DNA from 3 places in the Halobacillus naozhouensis genome. Region 1 is predicted to be linked to each of the others. Evidence: riboswitches for the same ligand, from Rfam matches in the RefSeq annotation. Region 1 holds a riboswitch; each other region holds the start of a gene.
What was found. A riboswitch is a leader RNA that binds a small molecule or an ion and turns the genes downstream of it on or off. The one in region 1 is predicted to bind S-adenosylmethionine.
Positions count from the first base shown of each region.

Region 1 (5,086 bases):
CTGGTTTAAGCAAAAATTCTCCATTAATGAAAATCGTATATATGCCACAGGATTTTCTAACGGCTCTTCTTTTAGTATGCGGCTCGCGATCGAATGTCAGAACGTGTTCGCAGGAGTGGGCGGGGTATCAGGGCCCGTCGCAGCAGAAGTAGCACAGAATTGTGAGTGGCATCATCCTATGCCGATGGTTTTCTTTATGGGGACAGAGGATGCCGTGGTTCCCTATGATGGTGTGGTTCAATCGGAGTCTATGGTCGACGGGTTGTTATCGGCAAACGATACAGCCTTGCTTTTTGCCAAATCCTGGCCAGAATCTGTGCTAGCATTGAAAGAAGAATTTCCTGTCGCCGATGGGGGTCTTATAACGAAACATACGTTTCATCAGCATGAGGGAACCGTTTATTATTCGATAAAAGGCGGAGGACACACATGGCCTGGAGGTCCTGAATCGCAGGCTTCTGCTATGGCAGGAAAGGTGCATTCAAATCCGGATGCTACGCAATTTATTTGGAATTATCTGAGGAATTTTAAGAGGGGATAGGAATCTAGAGGAGAGTTCACGTTGCCAATCCTCTGAATCTTAATGCTAAAAAAGCAGCTCAGCGAGAGCTGCTTTTTTGGTGGTTGGTTATCTACAGAACTGATAATGCAGCGATGGCTGTCAACGGAAGGATCAGTCTTCCAATGCCGCCATACCCTCCATAACCATAAGGATAGCCGTAACCATAACCATATCCACCGTAACCATAGCCAGGGTATCCGAATCCGCCCCATAATCTTGAATTTTCCTCCGACTGTCCTTCAGCTAAAGTCATGTGAACGTTTTCCATATCAACATGATCAATACGACCTTGAAAAGAGTCACCAAATACGGTTTGAATATGCACATTTTTATTTTTGTGCTGATTGCAGACGTGATACATATGCTCTAAATGCTGCGGATCAGCAACCATATTCCCCATATGATTAGCGTTCATGTAATTGGCATTCATATAATTTGAGTCCATTTCTAAACTCCTCCTGTTCTCTATAACAATCTCCTTATAGGTTATTCAACTATGGGCTACTTGTGTATCGGTCAAGTAAATATAGGCCCCTTTCCCGATTACCAATAATTCCAATATCCCCCACCTCAGGTCATCCAGTTTCTGGATGACCTGAGGTGGGGGGATTTCCCAGTTTTCTGAATTTCTTGTGTTCGGATTTGTTTTCATGTAAAGTATGAAATGGACTTTTTTAAATCAATATATTCTTATCAAGAGAAGCAGAGGGGCTGGCCCGGTGAAGCTTCAGCAACCACCTTTAGGAATGGTGCTACATCCAGCAAGTACGTATACTTGATAGATAAGAAGGAACAGACTGATTGACCAAGCCTTCTTCATTCAAGAAGGCTTTTTAATTTGGACTGACCAAGGAGGTTAAATAATGGAACAACAACATAAAGGAAATGCCTGGGCATTGCTTCCTTTTGCTATATTCATCTTATTATTTATCGGTTCTGGCATTCTGACAGGCGACTTCTATAAAATGCCTGTTTTAGTTGTCTTATTTGTGTCTATTCTTGTCGCATTAGTCATGAATCGAAAAACTAACTTTCAAACGAAGATTGACCAGCTGAGCGAAGGCGGGGGACACCCTAATATCATTCTTATGGTAGTGATTTTCCTGCTGGCCGGCGCTTTCGCCAAAGTAGCTGAAGGGGTAGGAGCGGTAGATTCCACTGTAAATATGGGGCTCTCTTTCCTGCCAGGGAACTTAATTATTGTCGGACTGTTTATTATCGGATGTTTCATTTCTATCTCAATGGGGACCTCTGTTGGAACAGTGGTAGCTCTGGCTCCGATTGGCTTAGGTATAGCTGAGCAGACAGATATTCACGTCGCTCTCGCAATGGGGACGATTATTAGTGGTGCGATGTTTGGCGATAACTTGTCGGTTATTTCTGACACAACCATTGCTTCTGTAAGAACTCAGGGAGCAGAAATGAAAGATAAATTTAAAGCCAACTTCTTCATTGTACTGCCTGCTGCGGTCATAACGGCGATCATTTTCTACGTGATGACGGCTGATGCTTCAGGTGCGATCCAGGAAGCGAAGTCTTTTAATTTTATAAAAGTATTGCCTTATTTGGCTGTACTCGTATTTGCTATTGCCGGGGTCAACGTCATTTATGTACTATTTGGGGGCATCTTATTTGCTGGGGCCGTCGGACTCATTCTAAATGAAATCGCCTTGATGGATTTCGTCACATTAATCAGTGATGGATTTGCAAGTATGTTGAATCTATCAATAATGGTCATTCTCTTAGGCGGTCTCGTTGAATTAATTAAGCAAAATGGCGGGATTGAATTTCTGCTCAGAAGCATCAGCAAGCGAATTAATAGTGACAGAGGCGGCGAGCTTGGCATCGCAGCATTAGTAAGTACGGTTAACTTATCCACGGCCAATAATACGATTTCGATTATTACGACTGGGCCTTTGGCAAAACAGATCTCTGAGCGCTTTAACATTTCACCGCGTCGTTCAGCGAGTGTGCTGGATATTTTCGGAAGTACGATACAAGGTCTGCTTCCATATGGTGCGCAAATGCTAGCAGTGGCAGGCGTTGCCAGTATTTCGCCTGTAGCGATTGTCCCGTACTGCTTTTATCCGATGTTAATAGGGATCTCGGGATTACTGGCCATTGCTTTCAGGTTCCCGCGCTTTACGATCTTAAATGAAAAAAAATGAAGATAAAAAGGAGCCGCGCTGGCTCCTTTTTAATTTTATTAAATGGAATTTGCCCCATAAATCGCTACATACTGTAGGTTGTTCATCACTGTAAATTGTTGCCCATTCCAGCTAAGAGGAGTTTGCACAACGCCTAACCCATCTGCATGGTACCTCCCCGCAATTTCCTGAAAGGCAAACAATTCGTACACTCCATCTCCGTCAAAGTCGACTGGATAAAGAACATTCAACCCAGAAACCCAGCCTTCAAGCGGCTCTTTCAATGTTCCATCACTATTATAAATCTCAGATAAATATTCTTCTCCTTTGTTCTGAATGTCAATCGTGAACGTTAGATCAAGGGTTTTGTTAATAACGTCTACCTTGTAATTATTTCTATAGATGACATCGAACACAAAAAAGTCGTTGAACGTCTCATAATTAAAAAGTTCCCTCGCTTGATTATTCAAAAATGAGTATGCGTAATAATAACCATAGCCGCCGCTTCCACCTGATTGAATACTAACCAAAATATCGTCAACATGTTCCCCAGTAAAATCTCCTAAGAAGAGCGTTGGCTGATAACCTGCATTTGATTCCAAGGGGATACTGTACGAAGCATTCGTTCTCCCATCTTGAATCACGAGTGTAATGTCAGTCACGAATGGACTTGTATTGTCCGGCTGCTGGCCTAATAAATAGACGCGGTCAGGAATGCCATCTCCGTTTACATCTCCCATTTCTGTTGCAAGAATCGTGAGAGGCTGTCTCATTAAATAAGGATAAGTATACATGGTCCTCACCTTTCCTTTTATGGTTCTGTGCTTATCATACGCCCAATTTAGAAGTGTGTTCCCTCATCTTATTAGTGAACAATTCAATAAGCATGCTTTTTTTATATGTAAAACGAATGTTATCAATATTTTATGTATGGAGAAAGGAATGTTACTTTGTAATCATGAGATAGTTCAGAAAATTTTGTTGTTTTTACGTTTATTTATTTTGTTAGAACAGAGGTAAGTGTGAGGTATAAAGCAAAGGCAAAGCTTAGTAGAAAGTTGCAAGTAGAGGAGGTTGAAGTTCGGGTAGAAGATACGGGTGTTGAGGTAAAGGAAGAGAAGTTATATAGGGCAGAGCGTAAATGGGATGCACCTGTGATAGGCACTATTTACAGGACAGTACTAAATTACAAAGGCACGCTGGAAGCCATGAAGGATGAGTTGACAAAGGATCCATATAAAGCACCTCCAAAGGCGCCGATTTTATATATTAACAAAACACGGTGATTGGCCATCAAATGGCGATCCCATTGCCTGATGATGTATCGGAACTAGAAACAAGCGCGTGCCTTGGTGTCATCGTTGGGGTTGTCCTGTCTTGGCCTATCTATTTCCGGAAGGAGTTATTGCCCCGGCTACTTCTTTTTGGTTTTCTGTTTTTACACTAAAGAGGTGGACGCCGTTCGTTAAGCAAGACATTCTTTTTTAGTAATTAAGTAAGAATTTTTAATGAAAGAATAGAATCAGACGTGAAAATAGCTTAGAAATGCACTTTAAAGCGCCGTGTGATGGGAGGCACACGGCGTTTTTTTGTATTAGATAAGTTCTAAGTCTTTATTGATCCTCTCAAATGAATCCAATAGCCTCTGGGAAGCCTTTGTTAAGTACCGATTTTTGTGCCAAATAATAACCGATTCCGCTACGACCCCGGCGTTCTTTAATTCATAGCTTCGGATGTTCGAGAATGAAAAAGCCGATAAAGTGGACTTGGGAACTATGGTAGCTCCTACACCACTGGCGGCCAGGGAAAGAAGCATGGTCGGATCAGGACATTCACAAATGACATGGGGATCAAACCCATGGTTACGGCATTCGTTTACGATCAGCTCAAACTGCCCCGTCCCACTAATTCGATGAAGCAACATTAAAGGAATATTCTCGAGTCTCTCAATCTCCACTTCGGTTACATCTGCAGGAAACAGTTTCCACGATTGTGGTGTAACAAGGACATAAGGTTCTGAAGGAAGAGATACCATGTCAAAATCATCAAGATTGATAGGGAGACGGACGACAGCCATTTCAATTTCGCGATTGCGTATACATTCAGCTAAAAAGAAGGTATCCCCTTCCCGCAGCTGGTAGGTGAGGTTTGGAAAGTCAGCACGTAATTTTTGCAAAGGGTCTGCAAGAAAGGAGAAACAGGATTTATTGGAACCTAAATGGAGGGTGCCGCTGATTCCTTCATTTGTTTCTTTTACTTCAATTAACGTTTCTTCTAAATCATTAAGAATTCTTCCTGCTTTTTCATATAAAACTTCTCCGGCGTTGGTAAGTTCCAGCTTACGTCCTTGTCGGTCAAACAGCTTCAAATCTAGTTC
Region 1 is NZ_CP121671.1:618,560-623,645, forward strand. It holds gene P9989_RS03265 (CE1 family esterase) at 1-541, shown strand, start outside; gene P9989_RS03270 (hypothetical protein) at 633-1,007, opposite strand; gene P9989_RS03275 (hypothetical protein) at 1,053-1,214, opposite strand; SAM riboswitch class I at 1,250-1,351, shown strand; gene P9989_RS03280 (Na+/H+ antiporter NhaC family protein) at 1,426-2,730, shown strand; gene P9989_RS03285 (VCBS repeat-containing protein) at 2,769-3,482, opposite strand; gene P9989_RS03290 (hypothetical protein) at 3,732-3,995, shown strand; gene P9989_RS03295 (LysR family transcriptional regulator) at 4,304-5,086, opposite strand, start outside.

Region 2 (5,086 bases), 410 kb from region 1:
AGCAGCAAAAACAACCGAATTTGCCCAAAAGTCCGGACCAACCTTATGGAGAACCCATGAGCGGATCCCATAAAGTTAAAAATGCCAACCATTCCCGCCAGAATCAAAAATCTCACCACGACATGTAAGATCTTAAGAGAGAGGACTAATCCCTCTCTCTTTTAAGGTTCAATAAATTGGACAGCCTATAGAACAGGGAGGTTTTGCACATTCGAAAGCACGGGCCCCGCCATTTTCGCCTCAGTCTGCATAACATTCTACATAAGCAATCCTAAACGGGTAATAACTGAATCCTGAATGAATAAAACAGAGTATGTCAACAATTAATCGTATAACCGATTGAAACGGGAGGTTAAAACATATGGGATTAATTGAAATAGCAGCCCTAATTGTAGCAGCGATATCACTCGTGCACTTATGGGTAGTACGAAAATCACACCATCATAAGGCCTTAACGATTATGGAACAAATTGAAACCGATGATAACTTGAAAAGAACTCTTGCAATGGGAATTTATTATAGGTTCAAGAATAAGGGGACAGTACAAACAGGTGAAGGAGAAGTTGTAGAGGAAAAGTACTCCAAGCTATTTATCAAGGAAGACCCGGTCAGTTTTGAGAGGTTTGTGGCAAATATTTTTGAGAAGAAATTCAATGGCACTGCCTGGGTCACGAATCCTTCCTGGGATTTTGGCGTAGATTTTGATCTTACTGTAAAGGATGAGAAATATTTAGCACAGGTAAAATGCTATAAAGACGATATGGGCTATGAACCAATTGCTTTACTTCATTCAAATGTAGTGAAAGAAGAAGCGGCAGGAGGTTACGTCATTACCACCGGGTCTTTTAACAAAAATGCGGTGAATTATGCTCATTCACTTAAGAACATCCATCTTATTAATGGAGTGGAACTGGTAGAATATTGGCTGGAAGGTGTGAAAGAAGTGGATAAGGAGTTAGTAGGTGAAATGGAAGAAGCCTAATCTGTTTTCTTTTATTTAACAACCATCCCGGTAAATGACCAAGAGTTGAAAGATTCACAACAAATGATTGACAATTAGTTCTAGGGAGTGTAAATTATAGGATAATTAAATAAAAGATATTTCTTATCCAGAGAGGTGGAGGGACTGGCCCTTAGAAGCCTCGGCAGCAGACTGCAACAGTACTGTGCCAATTCCAGCAAGCCTTAATGGTTTGAAAAGATAAGAAGAGCAAAGTGATCGGATACTTAAACCTCTTCTTATTTATGAGAAGAGGTTTTTACTTTGCCAAAGGTAAATGTCAGCTACTGGGGCTGCTAAAGGGATTACTTAGAAAAAATAAAAGGAGGATTAAATATGGCAGAAATTGATGAAAGAAAGATTAAGGATATTGTGTCGAGGTTGGAAAGGTTAGAATTCGGTTCGTTGGTGGTTACTGTACACAATGGGGAAGTGACTCAGATTGATACCACAGAGAAACAACGTTATACACTGGATAAAGGTGGGACTAGCAATAAATAACATACATAAATAAAAGAGTACCATTCTATTCGAAGTAAGCGAATAGAATGGTACTCTTTTATTTATATATGAGAGAAGAAGCTGTTATAGCAGCTTTCTTCTCTCTCGATTTTTAAAATTTATTCGCCCCTTACTGTCGACTTTCTATTTCATGTTTAAACTCCCAGAATCCAGGGGTGCTTTCAATATCGTATTGACGTATAATTTCGATCGTTCTAATTGTCAATTCTTGATAAAGATCTTCTTGTTCCTGGGGAGTAGTTTGTTTCAAAGAATATTTAATTTTAGGTTCGAATAATTCAAGGATAGCTTTCATTGCAGTTGTATCATTATTTTGAGCCTGCTTGGCCAATTCAATAAGTCTGGTCATAGTGACCTCTCCTTTCTAAGTTTTTGTGAATTCCTTGTGTACAGAGCAGAACGTAAAACCATATCAGATCGTTTTGTCTTGAACCATTAATTTAATTTTTGATAAGGCCTTCCTTCGTGTTTTTGTAATAAATTGTTGTGAAACACCCTCCTGTTCAGCGATTTCCGTATCCTTCAAGTTAAATAGATAAGCCGCTTCTAAAATGTAACGCTGGCGTGGTGTTAGCGAACGAATAGCAAAATATAGAGTGGGACTCTCAATTTGATTTTCTAACTGATTGGATTGTTCGATAACTAATTTATCGATAGGCACGGCTATGTTATCTGCTATGAGATCCAGATGTGTAACAGTATCACTGGCATAATCAAGGGGCTTATCCAAAATTAATAAATGATGTTGATTATCTTTGTTTCTTCTTTGGTCAAATCGAATAGCGTGTCGTCTTATGCTATGGGATAGTTGGCTGGTTAATCTAATCGTAGCGTAATACTGCTTGAAGGCAGTATTTAAAGCTTCGGCTGCCTTCTCAGAGTGGCAAATCGTTCTCTCAAGTAAGTATTGGTGTTCGATTTTTTGAAAGAATGATTGAACCAATCCATTGGAGAAAAAATCTTCGTTTTCCTGGATAAGCGGCACCAAATCTTGATATTTAATTTGAAAACCTTGGGAAAGGTGGCTGCGGTCCATCCTATCACTCCCCTTTCTATTGTATAAAGGCAAATTCAAAGGTAATAGTACAACCTTTTGACGAACATTTGTTCGTGTTTATTATATTAAATAATTGTTCGAAGTGCTAGAGTTAGGATGAAATTAAGTAACTTTTTTTAAAAAGGGTTGTAATTTGGGGCGATTGCTTGCCTTTATAAAGCAGCAGGACACAAATAGAGCCTGCTAGGGATCCCATCACTGAAATATTATGCAGGAGGTAGATTATGTTCTAGAAAATCTGTTTGTTAAAAATTTATTGTCAAACAGCAAGTTCATAAGAAGAAGGATTTTAAATGAGGGAAGGAGAATATGAATGAATAACAATTTTTCAAGAGGAAACGGGGAAACACTTGCATCTTTAATTAAAAGGGGACTTGCACCAGTGGATGGTACGCTGACAGCATCCAAGGCACCTGTGTTTAAAGGGAATCCGTTTCAATTAGGTGTAGCCTCTGGAGACCCGCTTCCTGACGGTGTTGTGCTATGGACAAGACTTGCGCCAGAGCCATTAGCTGAGGATGGACTAGGTGGGATGCCTGATCGTAAGGTTCCTGTACAGTGGGAAGTGTCTGAGGATCAGAATTTCCGCTACGTGGTGCAGCATGGAGTGGCATTAGCTTTGCCAGAATTGGCTCATTCAGTACATGTTGAATTGGAGGGGCTTGAACCAAATCGCTACTATTATTATCGTTTTAAAGTAGGCTCTGAAGTCAGCTCTACGGGCAGGACAAAAACAGCCCCGTCTGCAGGGACGCCGATTTCTTCTTTATCCTTTGCAGTCGCATCTTGCCAGGCTTGGTATCATGGCTATTACACGGCGTATCAACATATGACGGCAGATGATTTGGATTTTGTTCTTTTTTCAGGCGATTATATTTACGAATATGCGATAAATTCAAATAACCTCGTTCGTCCTGTAAAACTTTCGAGTGCGCACAATGTGAAAATTGTTACCCTTGATCAATATCGTCTTAGATACTCACTCTTTAAAACGGATCCTGACCTCCAAGCTGCCCATGCCGCTTTTCCTTGGATTCTGACATGGGATGACCATGAAGTAGAGAACAACTACGCAGATGAAGATTCCCAGTATGGTGCATTTACTTATCAATTTCTTCAGCAGCGGGCTGATGCTTATCAGGCTTATTATGAAAACCTTCCGCTCAGGAGTACTGCTATTCCTACGGGACCAGACATGAGACTATACCGCAAGTTTACTTTTGGAGATTTGGCTGAATTTAACGTCTTAGATACACGCCAGTACCGGGATGATTATACTTCAGTAATTGTGAGCGGGTCGGATGTGCAGCAGCGTCTAGATCCGGACCGAACCATATTAGGGGAAGAGCAGGAGCAATGGTTGATAAGTAATCTAAAATATTCACAAGCAACATGGAATGTCCTGGCTCAGCAGGTTGTCATGGCAGAAATCGATCGGGATACAGGAGAAGGTGAGGCTTATAGTATGGATCAGTGGGATGGTTTTGCGGCCGAACGTGAGCGCGTTTTTTCAGCATTAAAGGAACATAACGTTCAAAATCCAATTGTTCTCTCTGCCGATATCCACCGTCATGTGGCAGCTAATCTTAAAGAGGATTTCAAGAACCCTGATTCGGCTACTATTGGTACTGAGTTCGTAGCTACTTCCATTGCTTCTGGAAAAGACGGGGCGGAGACAGATAGTTATGGGCCCGTTTGGCTCGGGAATGAGCATGTGAAGCTGTACAACGCCCAGCGTGGATATTTACGCTGTCATGTCACTCCTGATCAATGGCGAACCGACCACCTTGTTATGCCTTATATCTCTAGTCCAGGGGCCCCTATGAACTCCTATGCTACTTTCAATGTGGAAAATGGTAAGCCTGGATTACAGGGAGATAGCATAATGAACCAAGAATTGGAAAGACAAAGCCTGGTAGATTAGATTTTGATGAAATTAGATGAGAGACTAGCAGTGTCTTTTTAAAGAAAGCTTATCAGTAAACAAAAAAAGTGGCGACTCCAGAGTGAGACGCCACTTTATTTGAAAAAGGAACCGACAAATGAGTATACAATTATCGTAGAAAATAGAATCGTTAAATGGTTTAGAGAGAAAATGAACATGGTTTTTGCCCATTTTTCAGGTGCCATTTTTCTATAACCAACAATGCTTACTACGAGCCATGCTGTACTTAATAGTAAAGCTACCAGCATAATACCTGTAGAAAGTGAAGCTAATAAGAAACTGGCGGCAATAAGGGCAACTAAATAAATATTCGTTTGAATATAGGTGCGTTTAAGTCCTTTTACCACAGGGAGCATCGGCACTTTAGCAGCTTTATATTCATCATGGCGGCGAATGGCAATCGCATAAAAGTGAGGCATTTGCCAGAGAACCATAATAACAAATAAGCCAATTATCCCAGGGTTAAGCAGGTTAGAAGAAATTGCTGCCCATCCGATCAGTGGCGGTACGGCCCCTGACAAGCTGCCGATTTCTGTATTGTAAATCGTTTTTCGTTTTGACC
Region 2 is NZ_CP121671.1:205,781-210,866, forward strand. It holds gene P9989_RS01235 (small acid-soluble spore protein P) at 1-128, shown strand, start outside; gene P9989_RS01240 (restriction endonuclease) at 362-982, shown strand; SAM riboswitch class I at 1,103-1,208, shown strand; gene P9989_RS01245 (DUF2292 domain-containing protein) at 1,337-1,501, shown strand; gene P9989_RS01250 (helix-turn-helix domain-containing protein) at 1,632-1,871, opposite strand; gene P9989_RS01255 (sigma-70 family RNA polymerase sigma factor) at 1,935-2,558, opposite strand; gene P9989_RS01260 (alkaline phosphatase D family protein) at 2,893-4,503, shown strand; gene cyoE (heme o synthase) at 4,599-5,086, opposite strand, start outside.
Region 2: it holds a riboswitch for S-adenosylmethionine, as region 1 does, so the genes downstream of both, P9989_RS01245 (DUF2292 domain-containing protein) here and P9989_RS03280 (Na+/H+ antiporter NhaC family protein) in region 1, are expected to answer to the same signal.

Region 3 (5,086 bases), 500 kb from region 1:
GATTTCCAAGCTATTAGTAGAAGTGGCAGAACAGGAAGGGGCTGTGGCGGTCGCCCATGGCTGTACAGGAAAAGGAAATGACCAGGTGAGATTTGAAGTCTCTATTCAGGCACTGAACCCGTCTCTTGAAATTATCGCACCTGTCAGAGAGTGGGGGATGACACGCGATGAACAAATTAAGTACGCAGAAGAAAAAGGGATTCCGGTCCCTGTTAATTTAGATAATCCATTTTCGATCGATGCAAATATTTGGGGACGTGCCTGTGAAGCTGGAGTGCTTGAGGACCCGTGGGCCGAAGCCCCTGAAGCAGCGTATGCATGGACAAATTCGGTTGAAAAGACACCAGATACTCCGGATGTAATAGATATCGAGTTTGCTAGTGGAGTTCCCGTTGCCTTAAATGGCGAGCAAATGGACATTGTGCCCCTCATCGAAAAATTAAATGATTTAGGCGGTATGCATGGGGTTGGCCGTATTGATCATACCGAAAATCGCCTCGTCGGGATTAAATCAAGAGAAGTATATGAGAATCCTGGAGCGATGATCTTAATCAACGCACATAAAGAACTCGAATTCCTCACGTTAACAAGAGAGGTATCCCAGTATAAAGCAACGGTTGATCAGCAAATGGCTAAAATGATTTATGATGGCTTATGGTATTCACCGTTGCAGCCAGCACTTCAGGCTTTTGTCGAGGAAACGCAAAAGGTAGTAACAGGTACTGTAAAAGTGAAGTTGTTCAAAGGACATCATACTGTCATCGGCAAGAAATCACCGCTTAGCCTTTATAATGATGAACTATCCACGTATTCGAAGCATGATGCGTTTGATCATGATGCCGCAGTTGGTTTCATTAAATTGTGGGGGCTGCCGACTAAAGTTCATGCAGATGTGCATAAAGGTAAGGAGAAAAAGGCTCCAGAACAGCCGGTGAGTATGTATGAGTAAACTGTGGGGCGGACGTTTTACGAAGCCAACGAACAAGCTGGTCGAAGAGTATACCTCTTCAATCGGTTTTGATGTAAAGCTGGCTTTGCATGATATTCAGGGCAGTCTTGCACATGTGGAAATGCTCGGAGACTGCCACATTATTTCACAAGAAGAGACCTCCCAAATCAAAGAAGGCCTACACATCATCAAGAACAAAATAGAGAATGAAGAAGTTGAGTTTTCCGTTGAACAGGAAGATATTCATATGAACATCGAAAAGCTGTTGATTGAGGAGATTGGTCCTGTGGGCGGTAAACTTCATACCGGAAGAAGCCGAAATGATCAAGTGGCGACAGATATGCATTTATATTTAAAGGAAAAGACTAATCATTTAACCGATTTGGTCGAAGCTGTTCAGAAGGCGCTTGTGCACCAGGCGGATGCTCATGTGGATACGATCATCCCGGGATACACACACTTGCAGCGAGCCCAGCCTGTCTCGTTTGCTCATCATTTGCTGGCATATTTTTGGATGTTTGAGCGGGATAAAGAACGCCTTCAGGATAGTGTGAAGCGGATTAATTGGTCGCCGCTGGGTGCAGCAGCGCTTGCTGGAACACCTTACCCGGTCGACCGTCAGAAGACAGCTGAGACGCTCGGATTTGATCACGTTTATCCAAACTCATTGGACGCCGTCAGTGATCGGGATTTCATCCTGGAGTTTTTGTCGATTGCTTCCATTTTGATCACACATATATCGAGACTTTCGGAAGAGCTGATCCTGTGGAGCAGCCAGGAATTTAATTTCATTGAGCTTGATGATGCGTTTTGTACGGGGTCAAGCATAATGCCGCAGAAGAAGAATCCGGATGTGCCGGAACTGCTTCGTGGCAAAACGGGTCGGATCTATGGCAATTTGATGGGTTTGCTGACACTTCTGAAGGGGCTTCCGCTTGCGTACAATAAGGATATGCAGGAGGACAAGGAAGGGATGTTCGATACGGTGGAGACGCTTGATGGGGCGCTTTCGCTGCTGGCTCCGATGATGGAATCGATGGAAGTGAAGGGCACTAATATGCGTCAGGCGGTCAATGAAGATTATTCAAATGCGACCGATATTGCAGATTATTTAGCTGTGAAGGGTCTGCCGTTCCGTCAGGCGCATGAGGTGATCGGTAAAATTGTACTTTATGCGATTCATGAGCAGAAGTTTTTGCTTGATTTGACGCTCGACGAGTACAAGGAGTTTTCTGAGCTGTTTGAAGAGGATATCTATGAAAAATTAGCGCCTGAACAGGTTGTGGCTGCCCGAAATAGTGAAGGCGGCACAGGATTTGAACAGGTGGCACAGCAGCTTGAGTTAGCTAAACAGCATGTAAAATAGTGTCTTGCATTTCGTGGAATTTTCTAAATATTATTGACTTTAGTACGGTTTATTTGTAACATGGCAAGTAACTTAATTACGTTTACTACTCTTATCTAGAGCAGGCTGAGGGATTTGGCCCTTTGACGCCCGGCAACCGGTCTATCGACACGGTGCTACTTCCAACGGACGATGTCCGGCAGATGAGAGGTCGAAGCAGAATCTTCAGCCTCTTTCATTTGAAAGGGGCTTTTTATTATTCAAAAGCGGGTGATGTAGATGAATAAGGCGGAGCGGTTAAAGCGATCCAAGGATCCACAGGTGACAGAAAGGTTTGGCGGACGGCTGCCGCCTGGTCAGGTATTAACAGAGAAGTTTCCTATTTTAACAGTCGGTGAGGTACCGTCCTATGACCTCGATAAGTGGGATTTTCAAATGACCGTAGCTGGTAATAAACCGCTTGTTTATTCATACAAGGATTTAATGGAGCTGCAGCAGTCAAAGGTTATTTGTGATATACACTGTGTGACGAGGTGGTCGAAATTCGATAATGAGTTTGAAGGAGTTCTGGTAAAAGACTTGCTGGATGGGTTAGAGATTCCTGAAGACATTCGGTACGTGATGGTGCATGGAGATTATGATTATACAGCCAATCTCACTCTCCAAGATTTGTTAGCGGAGGATGCGATACTTGCTCATTCCTATAATGGTAAGCCGCTGACGGAAAAGCACGGCTACCCATTTCGGCTCGTCATTCCGCACTTGTATTTTTGGAAAAGTGTCAAGTGGATCAGAGGCTTTGAGTTTAAAATGTCTGACACGCCTGGATTTTGGGAACAAAATGGGTTTCATGACGAAGGAGACCCGTTTAAAGAACAGCGTTTTTCTGATGAGAGTGAAGTCATGGAAGAGGATAAGTGGAAAGAAAAGGATTTTGATTACTAAGGAGGTTGGAGAATGAGTGTTGTCATTTTAGATGGTGTTCGAACACCTTTTGGTAAATGGAAAGGTGGTTTATCCAAATTAGGAGCAAGGGATCTGGGCATTCAAGCGACTAAGGCGTTGACGGAACGCGTGCCGGAAGTCTTACATGCGAATGGAGTCATTTTGGCACAGGTGATCCAGGCAGGGCAGGGGCAGAATCCTGCGAGATCTGTTGCTGCAGGGGCTGGAATTCCATGGTCGGTACCGGCAATTACGATCAATAACGTATGTTTGGCAGGGGTTGCTTCGGTGGCGGATGCGGCTAGACGGATCAAGCTTGAGGAAGGCGAGCTTTATGTTGTTGGTGGGTTTGATTCGATGACGAATGCTCCTCATGTGGCGACCATCCGTAACGGGCTGGCTACAGGACCTGTTGAATTTACAGATACCCTGATCAACGATGGTTTGTGGTGCTCTCTAACGGATTCCTCCATGGGTGAACTGACAGATATTCAAAATGGGGAGCTTCTCATCAACAGGGAACAACAAGATCAATTTGCTTTAGATTCCCAGTTAAAAGCAGCCCGGGCCCAGGAAGAGGGTTGGTTTAATGAAGAGATTGTTCCGGTACAAGTCGGCAGCAAACAAGTAACAGCTGATGAAGGCATCAGGCCACAGTCAACGTTAGAAAAATTAAGCAAGCTGCCTCCTGCTTTTAGAGAAGGCGGCACGATTACTGCCGGAAACGCATCACAAATGACGGACGGAGCCAGTGTCGGTGTGGTTGCGTCGGAAAACTATGCGGAAAGGATCGGGCGGACTCCACTTGCTCGAGTGATTGGCTGGTCAGAAACAGCCGGACCTGATTCAAGCTTACATACGAAGCCGGCAGATGCGATTGCAAAACTTCTCAAACGGTATCAAATAACCAAGGAGGAGATTGATCTATTTGAGATTAACGAAGCTTTTGCCAGTGTAGCCCTGGCTAGTATTAACGAGCTTGGATTAGCTCCTGAGAAAGTGAACGTGAATGGTGGAGCGATTGCAGTCGGCCATCCACTTGGCGGTACAGGATTTCGGTTAGTTCTTACATTGGTTCATGAATTAAAGCGCCGCGGAGGAGGCCGAGGAATTGCTTCACTATGCGGAGGTGGCGGGCAAGGATTTGCCATTCTCGTGGAAGTTCCAAAAGAGTGGTCATAAAAGGGAGGAATAAACCATGTTTGTTACTTATGGAATAGGAATCGCAGTATTCTGGATTGCAGGATTGGCTCTATGGCAAGGGATGTATAAGCCATCCAAAGGGGGGAAGTAAATGGAGTCCTTATCAGCGGGAACGATTTGGCTTATAGGCGGTTTGTTGTTCGTTTACTTTTTGTTTGTCACATGGATTGGCCGGAAAGGGTCGAAGTACAGTAAGACGATGAGTGGTTTTGCCACAGCACGGGGCAAAGTGAGCCCCTGGATCGTTGGAGCTAGTTTTGCAACAACTTATGCAAGTGCAAACTTATTTATAGGAGTTCCAGGGCTCGCTTATGAATATGGTATGGCAGTGCTCTGGTACACCTTAGGGTGCTTTGGTGTTTCATGGTTAGGGTTACTGTTTTTTGCTAAAACATTCTTTCGATATGGTAAAAAGTTCGGAGGGGTATCGACATTACCTGAATGGCTGGGCAAAAAGTACAACAGTAAAACCCTGCAAGTGATTGTTGGCTTGCTTATCTTATTTAATGTGTACTACATCGTCGGACAAAATGTCGGTTTGGCGACGATCTTTGAAACGGTTCTTGGGATTCCCTATATGTGGGGAGTGATTATCGGGGTAGCGATTACCGTCGTGTACATTGGCTTAGGCGGCGCGTTTGCAC
Region 3 is NZ_CP121671.1:1,114,309-1,119,394, forward strand. It holds gene P9989_RS05755 (argininosuccinate synthase) at 1-949, shown strand, start outside; gene argH (argininosuccinate lyase) at 942-2,315, shown strand; SAM riboswitch class I at 2,404-2,504, shown strand; gene P9989_RS05765 (sulfite oxidase-like oxidoreductase) at 2,574-3,239, shown strand; gene P9989_RS05770 (acetyl-CoA C-acyltransferase) at 3,252-4,421, shown strand; gene P9989_RS05775 (sodium:solute symporter family protein) at 4,534-5,086, shown strand, end outside.
Region 3: it holds a riboswitch for S-adenosylmethionine, as region 1 does, so the genes downstream of both, P9989_RS05765 (sulfite oxidase-like oxidoreductase) here and P9989_RS03280 (Na+/H+ antiporter NhaC family protein) in region 1, are expected to answer to the same signal.